One region of the Halalkalibacter flavus genome, then DNA from elsewhere that is predicted to be linked to it. Evidence: riboswitches for the same ligand, from Rfam matches in the RefSeq annotation. Region 1 holds a riboswitch; each other region holds the start of a gene.
The links. Region 1 has a riboswitch for glycine ahead of SAY88_RS10835 (alanine/glycine:cation symporter family protein). Riboswitches for the same ligand answer to the same signal wherever they lie in the genome.
Positions count from the first base shown of each region.

Region 1 (4,519 bases):
CCGTCTTTAAATACTCAATATTCTTAATATCACTTGAATCCAACAAAGCTGATCTACCTGTTTGCATGCATATGACAAGTGGTTTTCCAAAAAACATATCGGTATAAACTATCCCGAAATCATATCGAAAATGATCCGTTGTAAAACCAAAAAACCTTACATTAGCTTTTTTTTGCTCATCGTATAATTTTTCAAATAGTTCCATACTAACCCCTCCTTATTTATTACTTCTGTATGAAGTTTCCGACTAAGTAGCAGGTGAGATCCACTCAAGCAGAAAACTAAAAAAAGGATTAGGAAAATTGGAGAAGCTTTGTGTTGTAAGGCAAATAGGTACTGTAATCGCTCATAAAATTCGAAATCCTTTAACGACCAGTAAAGGATTTACACAATTACTAAAATCAATGGAAAATGAGAATAAACAGGGTTATACAGATTTGATGTGATCAGAGACCGAGTAAATAGAGAGTATTACAAATGAATTTATAAAGTAGCCACAGGTTGCGATTGAAGCGATGCCAACGGAAGAAGAAATTTTGATTCAAATCGATAACAGTGATTATCCGCACGTATGCATTCGTTTTTATCGGTCAAGGAGATGGATAGGGGATTCGAATGGAACGTATACCATATATAGGAGAACCTTTTTATAGTATACAAGACAAAGAGATCGTCTTAGGATTAATGATCTGTTATAAAATTGGTGAAACACATCAAGGAAAGATAGTGATTAATAGTGAAGTAGATAAACGAACAACTGTTGATGTCATTCTCCCTTTCTATACTTCTCAAAATAGAGATTTTTAAATCAACCCGTTTGTTCATTTTCCTATGCTGAAGCAAGTGAGTAGAAAAGCTATAGAGACTTATCCATATAGTCTAAATTCCTTGTCCCTTAAGGAGTTTTTTTAAGAGTAATAAAATAATTGTTTTTCATTTTTTCATTCATTTTACACCTTTTCGTTTTTATAAGAAAAAATAGGATGTTTCTCATAACTAGCACTTTATAGCTCTTTCAGTGGAGTCTCCTCCTACATGTTCGAATTTTGATTTTTTACTCCATTCTGCAGGAAAGTCATTTCCACATTTTTTACAAAAAACAGATTTCATCTCAGAGATACAGACAACACTTTCACCTTGTTCAAAGTACCGAAAACAGTCATGGCAATACCAAGAATTAGTTTCCATTTCCATTTCACTCCCTTGAAAGAGGATATGAAGCGACCTTATTCATCCTAATTAGAAAAGTCGCTTAATTCGCCTAACTGATTTCATTGAAAATTCATTCAATCTTTTAAGCTTGTCCCATGTACAATTCTGTACACATTACATTTAACTGATTTACTGGTAACTCTCTTTTTCTTCATGGTTCAATTACGTCTCCTAAAATATAGCTATCTATTACCTCCCTTCTGTGTATCTTGTATTATTATAAATGATAACCTAAATATAGTGAACATTCGAAATAGTTAAATAATTTGTAGATTTATATGTTTTTCTAACTATTTCTTTCTTTTCCTATCGATTTCTTATATTTTAAATTTTCCGAATATAGTTTATGAAAATTTAATTGTTGAATAGCTTGGCTGTTAGTAACGTTTCCTTCCCAATCATCTAGAATTACAACCTCCATAACAAACCTCCATTTAGTTTGAAAGTTGTTGGTCAATATATTTTTTCACTAGCTCTTTATCTCCTAAGATTTTTGCTCGTTCTTGATCTTTTATTAATTTTTCTTTGCTCTTTCAAGAATTTCCTCTTCTTCTCATGCTCTCCCTTTTTAAAATTGATTTCGATTCTTTAAAAAAATAAAGAACGACGCTTCGATCCCCGTAGTAAAAATCCCAGCCGGAATGTCTAATGGATAAAAAACCGTCCGGACGACCAGGTGAGCACTAAATACTAGAGCACTACCTATTAAAGAGGAAACGAGAATCAAACTACCAAAAGGGCGTCCTACTAGTTTCCTAGCAATATAAGGGTCGATGAGACCAACAAAACCGATTGTCCCAGCGATAGACACAGCGAAACCTGCCAACAACACACTAAAAAGAAGCAAAAGAAACCGGTACAGCTGAACATGTTTTCCTAATCCGGTTGCAATATCATCCTCTAACTCTTGGAGACTCAGACTTCGAGCTAAAAAAAGCACTAAATTGGGTTATTATATATATCTTAAAATAGACTTAAAGAAATTAATTTACTCCTTAGTAATTTCTGAATATTCAATTGACTTTATCTTTATAATGGAATAAAATGTTATAAAATGCATATAAGCGGATGAATATTGCGGGAGAGACTAAACAATCGTTTAGCACCGAAGGAGCAAGTCCTCAAAAAGTGGACATCAATCTCTCAGGTAAAAGGACCACAATAGGACGCGTCTCTGGAGAGAGCCATGAGCCACCAAAGGAGTTAAACTCTCAGGTAAAAGGACAGAGAAAAATAGGAAACCCCCTATTTTTCTCTGTCTTTTTTTGTGGGGAAAAATAGGAATAACTAAAAAAGGGGGATTTATATAGAATTAATCAAATTTCACAAGCCTTTTCTTTTCAATTACTACTGAGGTCCATGTAGCTGATTGGATGTAAATGGCTACAGAAATCCTTAAAATGACTGTGGGGTCACATGGAACGGACATACCTATCCTGTTTTGCCACCCTCAAAATGTAAGCGCTTCATCATCGAATCGACTAACAGTCTATCAAAATCTAATCTATTAGGAGTGTTGGTATGGAAATATTGGAAATACTAAGTAAAATCAATAACGTATTGTGGGGTCCCCCCAGTCTCATCTTATTATTTGGGACAGGCTTATTTTTAACTTTTGTTTTAAAAGGATTGCAATTTCGCCGTCTCATCTATGCATTTAAGATCGGGTTTGGGAAAGAGGATAGTAATGATGCAACTGCAGAAGGAGATGTTAGTCATTTTAAAGCTCTTATGACGGCACTTGCTGCGACAATAGGGAACGGAAACATTGCTGGTGTTGCCACAGCTATCACACTTGGTGGCCCTGGTGCAATCTTTTGGATGTGGGTTGTTGGTTTACTAGGTATGGCTACAAAATATGGTGAAGCCCTGCTTGCTGTGAAATATCGTGTGAAAAATGATAGTGGCGAATATTCCAGTGGTCCGATGTATTACATCGAACGAGGGCTTGGCAAAAAATATAAACTATTAGCGGTTACCTTTGCCTTATTTGGTGCCTTTGCTGCTTTGGGTATTGGAAATAGTGTACAGTCTAATACCATTGCTGATGTAACAAGCAATAGTTTTGGTATTGTAAACTGGGTAACCGGCTTGATCTTAGTTGTCCTTGTGAGCTTCATTATTTTCGGTGGAATTCAGCGTATTAGTACCGTTGCTAGTTTCTTTGTTCCTATTATGGCGTTCCTTTACATAGGGGGAGCAATCATAATTCTTGCATTAAATTACGAGATGATTATCCCGGCTTTTAAGTTAATCTTTTATTATGCCTTTAACCCTGTGGCGGCGGCCGGTGGTTTCCTAGGTGTTGTTGTAACTGAAGCTATTCGTAACGGGGTTGCTCGTGGAATTTTTTCAAACGAAGCAGGTCTTGGTACAGCTGCTTTAATCGCTGGGAACGCACGTGCAGATCATCCTGTTAAACAAGCGCTCGTTGCCATGACCGGTACATTTATCGTAACGATTGTTGTATGTACAATGACTGGTTTAACACTGCTTATTACAGGGTTTTGGGATGCATCTGGCGGCTTAATTTCCGGTGTAACTCATGATGCAACACTTGAAGGGGGAGCCTTGACCAGCGCAGCGTTTTCTTCTGTTCTAGGTGTAGTTGGTGAATATATTGTTTCATTTTCAGTTATCTTTTTTGGCTTCTCAACAATCGTTGGTTGGTATATATACGGGGAAAAATGCTTTGAGTATTTAGCTGGCTCTAAAGGACTTGCAGGTTATCGTCTTGTTTATATTGCTGCTTGCGGTATTGGGACAGTTGCTAACCTTACAACAGTCTGGGCATTTGCTGATATGGCTAATGCCTTAATGATGATTCCAAACTTAATTGCCCTTCTCCTTCTTTGGAAAGTTATCGTAGCTGAGACAAATGATTACTTCACTAATTTCTACGGTAATGTTAAAGTTGCTCGTTCTGAGGAAAGAGAAATTAGTTAATCGAGTAAGAGGAGTTGATTAATCAAACGATCTCTTCATTACTTTACGTACTGTTTAATATACCGTGGTTCAATTAAATATGAAGTAAATATTCATTCATATAAACTTTTTAACCCTCGATTTCTCCAATAGGAGTTATTGAGGGTTTTGTCTAGGGCTTATCTTTTAGTAAATAGTGATTTAATAATTACCCATTTTTCATTGAGTCCATTATTTTAGCCATACGCCCTATTCTAAACGTTAAATGATAGGAATCTTATACTCCGCTGATCCCCTTTTTTCTCCTGATGTTTTTCCATTAGTATAGAAAAAACAGCCATAACCATCACAAAATTGGTTGGCTGCTATAATATTTTTTGTT
Region 1 covers NZ_JAWRVK010000013.1:95,535-100,053, reverse strand. Annotated here, with positions in the region: gene SAY88_RS10855 (DUF3055 domain-containing protein) at 1-205, opposite strand, end outside; partial or broken gene SAY88_RS10850 (ATP-binding protein) at 294-807, shown strand; gene SAY88_RS10845 (hypothetical protein) at 1,499-1,633, opposite strand; gene SAY88_RS10840 (iron chelate uptake ABC transporter family permease subunit) at 1,781-2,152, opposite strand; glycine riboswitch at 2,281-2,381, shown strand; glycine riboswitch at 2,384-2,442, shown strand; gene SAY88_RS10835 (alanine/glycine:cation symporter family protein) at 2,734-4,158, shown strand.

Region 2 (4,519 bases), on a different contig from region 1:
AGGAGAAATTAAAGGGCTTAATTTCTCAATATCTTTAAGGAGTATTAACAGATCCTGTTTACTTGGAAAGAAGAGGTGTTGTATATGAGCTATAGCATTTACGATGTCATTATTATTGGTGCAGGTCCTGGTGGTATGACAGCCGCTGTTTATACCTCAAGGGCCAATCTTAAAACGTTAATTTTAGATCGTGGAGTGCCAGGTGGACAACTTCAAAATACGGAAGAGATAGAGAATTTCCCTAGCTATTCACATATATCTGGACCAGATTTAGCGCAAAAGATGTTTGAGCACTCTTTACGCTTTGGTGCCAGGTATGAACAAGCAAATGTAGAAGACATTGTAAACGAGGGCAATATTAAAGTAGTATATGCAGGGAATAAAACTTATCAGACTAAATCTGTCATTATTGCTACAGGTACTAAATATAAAAAGTTGGGCGTTCCTGGAGAAGAAGAATTTTCAGGTCGAGGTGTATCATGGTGTGCCGTTTGCGATGGAGCCTTTTTTAGGGGAAAAGAACTAGTTGTTATAGGTGGGGGAGATTCTGCCGTAGAAGAATCGGTTTTTTTAACTAAGTTTGCTAAGAAAGTAACCGTCCTTCATCGCCGGGACCAATTCAGAGCTCAGCCTATTTTAGTGGAGCGGATGCTTAATAATGATAAAATTGATGTGATATATGATACTGTTGTCAATGAGATTATAGGAGAGGATAAAGTAACTCATGTCCTTATTGAAAATATAAAAACAGGTGAAAAGAAGAGTTTTCCGGTTGATGGTGTGTTTGAGTATATAGGGATGAACCCTGTTTCAGATTTCGTGAAAAATCTAAATATTACGGATGAAGAAGGGTGGATCATAACGGATAATCGAATGAAAACGAATATCCTTGGAATTTTTGCGATAGGAGATATTAGACAAAATGCAGTCCGGCAGGTAGTAGCTGCTACTGGGGATGGATGTATTGCAGCACTAGAAGTTCAACATTACCTAGAAAATCTATTAATACTAGAGGCTTTTTAAATTATATGTATTTGAGAGAGTTCCAGTTGAATCCTTATTTTATTAATAAGGTTACGCTCATAAAAGAACAATACTTTGGGATGTTGTTTCTAGAGTCTTTGATTATTTAAACTAAGATGCAATTCCAAGAAAATTAAAATATGAATTTAACTTCATTTTGGGAAGTTCATCCTTTTGTGAACTTTCCCTTTTTCATTATATGTATGGATTATATTCCAAGTAGAATAGATAAATATTACTTTTCCACACTTATCCGACGTCTTCTGTAGAGCAGTAGTATAAGTATATCTACGGTCTAGAAGTTACTTAATAGTGATATGAGTTTATTGTACTATCAAAAACCACGTAAGTTTACCTGACAAATTAATATGAATATCTTCAACTAGTCTTTATATTAAAACTATAAAGAAATATAGATTTAAAAACTATGAAAGTAAGGTTCACTGCAGGTAGGAAGATAATTTTTTTCTGATCAATCATGTGTAGTAAAAAACAATTAAAGTTTCAATCTGTATAATTTCATAATGGCGGATGATGGTTGTGGGAGAGTGCAATGCGACAAGCCACCGAAGGAGCAAGTTCCAAAAAGACCCTTGGAAACAAATCTCTCAGGTAGAATGAACCACAACGGGACGCACCTCTGGAGAGCGCGTATACAGTAGTACGCCACCAAAGGGGAAGACTCTTTGAATTAAGAATGGAGTTAAACTCTCAGGTAAAAGGACAGAGAAGGGTAGAGAACGTTATGCTACCCTTCTCTGTCCTTTTTTGTATGTAAAAAAGTAGTGAAGCATAATGTTTAAACAGTTTTCATAGAAAAGTAAGTCAGTAGCAAGAAAGAGATTTCTTCAAGTTATAGTTGGTACAGCCAAGAAACGATGGATGACCTTCGTGCTAACGATGTTGATATTATAACAATTGGTCAATATCTACAGCCAACGAAACGCCATTTAAAAGTACAAAAATATTAGAGCCCACAGGAGTTTAATGAATTAAAGGAAATTGCATTGTTAAAAGGGTTTAGTCACTGTGAAGCAGGCCCGCTCGTTCGCTCTTCCTACCATGCAGATGAACAGGTCCGTGCAGCAAAAGCGAATGTGTGATATTAAAAGGTAGGACACTGGTGAGAAGGAGAGAATCCGATGGTTATTACGTTAACAGAGGTGGCGTTGAAAAAGCTAAAAGAAATGGTGTTCAAGGACGAACAATCTCCTCGAATTGACGCTGATATAGCTGGGGGATGCGGGATGACTGTTAAGTTTACGCTAGTTTTTGATGAATCGCGACGAAACGATACGATTATTGAGTACGAGGGGATCCAGATTCGAATGGATCGTTTTACGAAACGTTATTTAGATGAAGAGGTCCAAATTGATTATACAGATGAACGTGGCTTTCTTATTGGAGAAACCTTAAGTTCAACTGCATGTGTACAGTGGGACGATTAAATTAAAAAGAAAATCTTTAATACAGTAATGAGTATAGGTAGAAACACTAATATCAGAGATATCTAAGCAGAAGAAAGACAAGTAATTCAGTATGTTCTATGTGGTAGACAATATAATATAAACGAAGATTACGAGGATGAGGAGATTGATAGGAACAGAGCTCGTATCGAATTTTAGGTGGGGTATGTTGGCTATTTTTTAGATATGGTTTTTTCTTCGTAAAGAAGTCGTACAGTCAAATTCGATCACATTATGGTGCTTGTTTTTATGCTTGTTATATTATTTAAGTTTCTCTATGAAATGCTACATAGTAGTTTTAGAGTGTTAGGATGATACATTTTATTTTTTGTTATACAAGCAATATATCTATCTTTGGAGGTTAAGAGCTATGAAACTTAATTTAGATACTAAAAATGCCAAAAGTGAGAAACTCCCATTTTCAAGGACCAATCCATTTCAAGCAAAGATTTTAAAAAATATTAATTTAAATAGAGCTGGCTCTAGCAAGGAAACAAGGCATATTGAGTTATCATTACAAGGGTCAGGCCTTTCTTATGTCCCAGGTGATGCACTTGGCGTTATCCCATCAAATGATCCAGAGCTTGTGGCTTCTCTTATTAAGGAAATGGAATGGGATGAAGAAGCGGTTGTAACTGTTAGTAAGCAAGGTGAGACACTGCTACTGAAGGAAGCGTTAATAAGCTACTTTGAAATTACACTGCTGACGAAGAAGATTTTACAACAGGCAGCTGTATTTTCAGAAAACGAAGAGCTGCAAAAGCTTGTGCTGGTTGAAAATGTAATTCAACTAAAGGAATATTGTTATGGGCGTGATCTGCTTGATATGTTACGTGATTTTGGTCCATGGAAGGCTTCAGCTCAAGAAATCGTCTCATTATTAAGAAAAATGACGCCGCGTCTCTATTCTATTGCAAGCAGTATTACTGCTAATCCAGATGAAGTTCATCTAACCATCGGTGCTGTACGCTACACGGCGCACGGACGTGATCGAAAAGGCGTTTGTTCTGTTTTATGTGCAGAACGTGTTCAAGAAGGAGATACGCTTCCAGTCTTTGTTCAAGCAAATAAACACTTCTATTTGCCAGAGTCTCAAGATAAAGATATTATTATGGTTGGGCCTGGGACAGGCATTGCACCATTCCGTTCTTTTATCCAGGAACGAGCAGTGAATAAAGCTACTGGCCGGTCATGGCTATTTTTTGGAGACCAGCATGCAGCGTCAGATTTCCTTTATCAAAGTGAGTTGGAAAAATATCAACAAGATGGGGTATTGACAAGACTTGATACTACCTTCTCCCGTGATACGTCTCAAAAAATTTATGTGCAACATAAAATGCTCGAACATAGCAAAGAATTGTTTGAATGGATTGAAAAAGGAGCGTATTTCTACGTTTGTGGGGATAAGAAACATATGGCGAAAGACGTTAACGAAGCGCTTATTACTGTTATTGAAAAAGAAGGCGCGATGGCCCGCGATGCAGCTGAAGCGTATCTTAAACATATGCAGAAGCAAGGGCGTTATCAACGTGATGTGTATTAAAAACAAAGCGTTTTAAGTATACAGTTATATTGTTTTTCAAAAAGTAACCCTTTGTTCCGGTTGATATGGAGGGTTACTTTTTTGTTGTCTTTCTTTTTTTCATTATTTTACAAGATAAGCTGTTTTGGATGCAAATCACCCTTTTAAAAAATACATCACGGGGAGATGAAAAAGCACCTGCTCACCGATAGATGTTAATTTTTTGACGAGTTTCTTCCTATTATATAGGTTTATTTTTGTACTCCTTCTTCATACTCCCTGACAGATTTATAAAAGGTCTTCTTTTTTAGACCTACTTCCTGCATAGCCTTCACAGCTGTCATCTCTCCTGTTTTCCATCGATGGTACACTTCTTTAAACCCATCTGTTACCTGATCTTTTGGCAAGCCAAAAGCTGCGCCGTTTTGCAAAGCTACATCAACTCCTTCACGCTGCCGTTTTCGAATTCGGTCTCGATATCCTCTGCCATCCAAGAAAGGATCTGTAG
Region 2 covers NZ_JAWRVK010000042.1:8,893-13,411, forward strand. Annotated here, with positions in the region: gene trxA (thioredoxin) at 1-38, shown strand, start outside; gene trxB (thioredoxin-disulfide reductase) at 85-1,023, shown strand; glycine riboswitch at 1,654-1,760, shown strand; partial or broken gene SAY88_RS20285 (lipoyl synthase) at 1,896-2,126, shown strand; gene SAY88_RS20290 (iron-sulfur cluster biosynthesis family protein) at 2,166-2,471, shown strand; gene SAY88_RS20295 (sulfite reductase subunit alpha) at 2,860-4,032, shown strand; gene SAY88_RS20300 (hypothetical protein) at 4,263-4,442, opposite strand.
Region 2: linked by a shared signal. The riboswitch ahead of SAY88_RS20285 (lipoyl synthase) and the one ahead of SAY88_RS10835 (alanine/glycine:cation symporter family protein) in region 1 are both predicted to bind glycine.

Region 3 (4,519 bases), on a different contig from region 1:
CACAGCCATGGTTGCAGAGGAATGGACTTTCTCCCTGATGCCTGTATGTCCTCGTAAAGGCGAATGAAGCCCCCTAATTCACGTGTCGATCCAAATAATTGCCGAAGTCTTGGTGATCCAAAGTGAATCTGTTCTCCACGTAAATCATCGGGGACATTCGTCTGATCCGTAATAAACGTTACCTGCATCGGATTAGGTTCGCCACCTGTTTTTTCAAGATAATGCCAATAAAATGGTCTGTTCATTAATAATTTATCTAACTCAATCGATAATTGAACCTTTAAATAACTTGACGTATTTTCAATGATTGGGCTATCATTCGCCTGAAAGTAACGCTCTAAAAAATCATGAACTTGAGGCTGTTGCATCGATCTGATCCTCCTTACTAGAATTCGCAGCTTCTTCTGCTGCATCATTCATAATGGCAGCAAGATGATCAAACTTAATTCGCATTTCTCCTTCAGAATCTGATTGTAATAATATATCTTGTACGTGTTCTTCAACTGAAGGGAGATCAATTTTCGTTAATATATCATCGAGCTCACCGATGACTGCTTCAAATAGGTGAATCTTTTCATATAGCAATTTAAGAATGTGCTGCTCGACGGTGTCATTTACAGCAAAGTTGTAAATTCTCACATCTTCTTGTTGACCAAGGCGATGAATACGCCCAATTCGTTGTTCAATACGCATTGGATTCCATGGCAAATCATAGTTAATGATATGACTGCAAAATTGCAAGTTGATTCCTTCGCCACCTGCTTCAGTTGCAATTAATACTTGGGCATGATTTTGGAAGAGCTGACGCATCCAATCTTTTTTTCCTCTTTTAAATCCTCCTCTAAATGGTACGGAGGAGATGCCATTTTGTTTTAAAAACCATTGTAAATACAACTGTGTTGCACGATATTCAGTGAAAATAATAACTTTATCATTGATTTTCTTGATGATCTCGAGTGCTTTCTCGGCTTTTGCATGGCCTTCTACCTCACCAATTTTGTTCAATAAGCGTTCTGCACCAGGAAGTTTTCGTCCTTCGGCATGGGCTCGTTCAACCATGTTTTTTAGTGTCATAAAAGCAGCCTCTCTGCTGCTGCACAATTCCCTTTTTAAAGTCAGCAAGCCAAAATGACTTGAATCACCATTTAATTTTTCAATCTCTTCATAAAAGGCGCGTTCTGATTCACTAAAATCAATCGGTACCGTTTCAACGATACGTTTCGTCCATTCAATGCCAGTTTCCTCACGGCGATTGCGCACCATGACTTTGTTGACTAACTCTCTTAGTTTTTCTTCATTTTTAGGTGATCTCTTATTCGAACGATATTCTTTTTCAAAAGAAGAGATATCTCCAAGATGCCCAGGTTTAAGCAATGAAACCAAATTAAAGATTTCCTCTAGCTTGTTTTGGACTGGTGTTGCGGTTAATAACAAACAGAATTTCTTCTTCAGCTTTTTAATGAACTCATAATTTTTCGTTTTTGGATTTTTAAGTTTATGAGCTTCATCAATAATGACTAAATCATATGGCTGTTCTAAGACGATATCATGATGTGGTTGCCTTTTGGCTGTATCAATGGAAGCTACGACAACATCACATTGCTCCCATACATATGATTTTCGTTGAGCAACAGCCGGAATATGAAACTTTGTATTTAATTCAATCGCCCATTGGGAAACAAGAGAAGCTGGAACGAGAATTAATACTTTTTTTACTAACCCACGGATCATATACTCTTTTAAGATGAGTCCAGCCTCGATTGTTTTTCCAAGCCCTACTTCATCAGCAAGTATTGCTTTGCCATTCATTTGCTCAATAACTGTATTTGCCACTTCAATTTGGTGTGGAAATGGCTTTAACTGAGGAAGGTGCTTAGGTGCTTGTAAACCATGAAACTCTGGTATGATTTGGTGTTGTTCTGCTTCATACGCTAGTTTAAAAAGTTCCCAATTAGACCAAGGTCCATCTTGACCTAATCTTTCCTTGAAGGTGTCGTTCCAATTCTGATCAAAATGTATATCAATCTTCATTTTCATCACCCTTTCAATCAAACTGCTATATCCGAATGAAATTATAAAAAAACTATAAAATAATCTGATTTAGTAAATAAACAGTTGCGAAAACCTATTCAACTTGGTAGGATATTAATATAAATCCGAATTACAAACTATTGCCTAAATTTTAAAAGGTTTTATACATGTAGTATGTACCACTCATAAGAATTTCATGAGTAAGAGTGAAAACAATTAAATGACTTGCGGATGAGAATAAGGGGAGAGCTTGCGAATTATGCAACGCCGAAGGAGCAAGTATTAGATAATGTGTTATCAATGCGAATCTCTCAGGCAAAAAAGACTCTTATTTGACGCAGCTCTGGAGAGTGCTTATGATAAGCCACCTACGAAGACACTATATTCTTTTAGAATATAGGAAACTTTCTGGTTACAGGACAGAGTTATACACAAAATAGTGTATAACTCTGTCCTTTTTGCATTTTATGAATTAACTTGAGGAGGTTTGATCATGGCTGATTTAAAGAGAACACCACTATTTCATCTTTATAAAGAAGGTGGAGCAAAAACGATTGATTTTGGGGGATGGGATCTTCCCGTTCAGTTTTTAAGCATTAAAGAAGAGCATGAAGCAGTCCGTACAAAGGCAGGGCTATTTGATGTTTCACATATGGGTGAAGTAGAAGTTAAAGGCCCACGGGCACTTGATTATTTACAAAAATTAATGACCAATGATGTATCTAAACTTGTAGATGGGCAGGCGCAATATACAGCCATGTGTTACGAAGATGGCGGGACAGTTGATGACTTGCTTATTTATAGAAAGGCAGAAGACGATTATTTACTCGTAATTAATGCCTCAAACATTGAAAAAGACGTTGAGTGGATGCAGCAACATATCATTGAGGGTGTAACAGCAATAAATGTTTCTAGTGACATTGCACAATTAGCGATTCAAGGACCTCTAGCAGAACAAATTTTGCAAAAAAGAACGTCTTTTGATTTATCTTCCATTCGGTTCTTCCGGTTTGCTGACCAAGTAAACGTAGATGGTGTCAATGCACTCGTTTCGAGAACTGGTTACACAGGCGAAGATGGATTTGAGCTTTACTGTGCTGCAGATCAAGCTGCTAAGCTATGGAAAAGCTTGCTTGAAGCAGGTAAAGAGGAAGGCCTTGTTCCTTGTGGATTAGGAGCACGTGATACATTACGCTTTGAAGCAAGGCTGCCTCTTTACGGGCAAGAATTAACAAAAGAAATTTCCCCACTTGAGGCTGGAATTGGTTTTGCCGTAAAAGTAAATAAAGAAGCAGACTTTATTGGGAAAGAAGCGTTGAAGAAACAGAAAGAAGAAGGGCTGAAAAGAAAGCTTGTCGGCCTTGAAATGATTGACAAAGGTATCCCTCGTACAGGGTATGAAGTGTTTGTTGGTGATAAATTAGTAGGCTTTGTCACGACAGGAACTCAGTCTCCTACATTAAAGAAAAATGTCGGCCTTGCCGTTCTAGATATAGATGTTACTGCACTTGGAACAAAAGTAGAAGTTCAAGTTCGTAAAAAGCGTCTTAAAGCACAAGTCGTATCAACGCCATTTTATAAGAAGTAAGAGGAGGAACATACATGAATCACCGTTATTTACCGATGACAGATGCAGATCAAAAAGAAATGCTTGAAACAATCGGTGTACAGTCAATTGAGGAATTGTTTTCTGATATTCCAAGTGAAATTCGCTTTAAAGGAGAAATGAATGTCAAAGAAGCTTTAAAAGAGCCAGAGCTCATCTCATATTTTCGAGAATTAGCAGCGAAAAATGTGTCACTTAAACAAACCCCTTCTTTCCTAGGGGCGGGCGTATATGAACATTACATCCCATCAATTGTTGATCACGTCATTTCTCGTTCTGAATTTTATACGGCTTACACACCATACCAACCAGAAATTTCACAAGGAGAGCTTCAAGCGATCTTTGAGTTTCAAACGATGATTTGTGAGCTTACAGGAATGGATTTAGCGAACTCGTCTATGTATGACGGCCAAACGGCTTTAGCAGAAGCTGCGATGCTAAGTGCCGGACAGACAAAAAAGAAGACGATTCTAGTTTCTAAAGCTGTTCATCCGGAAGCTCGTGCCGTCCTGCAGACTAATGCAACGGGGCAGCGTTTAAACGTGATAGAAATCGATACGGTTAATGGTGTGACAGATTTGAAACAGTTACAAGAAGTATACGGGGATGACACAGCTTGTGTTGTTGTTCAACATCCGAACTTTTATGGCAACCTTGAGCCTTTAGCTAAGTTAGAAGAGATTACGCATAGCAAGAAAGCAATGTTTGTAGTGTCTAGCAACCCACTTGCTTTAGGATTGCTAAAACCGCCTGGTGAATTTGGAGCAGATATCGTCGTTGGTGACGCGCAGCCATTTGGAATTGCAACACAATTTGGCGGTCCGCATTGTGGCTATTTTGCAACCACGAAGAAATTAATGCGTAAAGTCCCTGGTCGTCTAG
Region 3 covers NZ_JAWRVK010000018.1:86,102-90,620, reverse strand. Annotated here, with positions in the region: gene SAY88_RS13505 (YqhG family protein) at 1-368, opposite strand, end outside; gene SAY88_RS13500 (DEAD/DEAH box helicase) at 346-2,031, opposite strand; glycine riboswitch at 2,263-2,369, shown strand; gene gcvT (glycine cleavage system aminomethyltransferase GcvT) at 2,525-3,619, shown strand; gene gcvPA (aminomethyl-transferring glycine dehydrogenase subunit GcvPA) at 3,634-4,519, shown strand, end outside.
Region 3: linked by a shared signal. The riboswitch ahead of gcvT (glycine cleavage system aminomethyltransferase GcvT) and the one ahead of SAY88_RS10835 (alanine/glycine:cation symporter family protein) in region 1 are both predicted to bind glycine.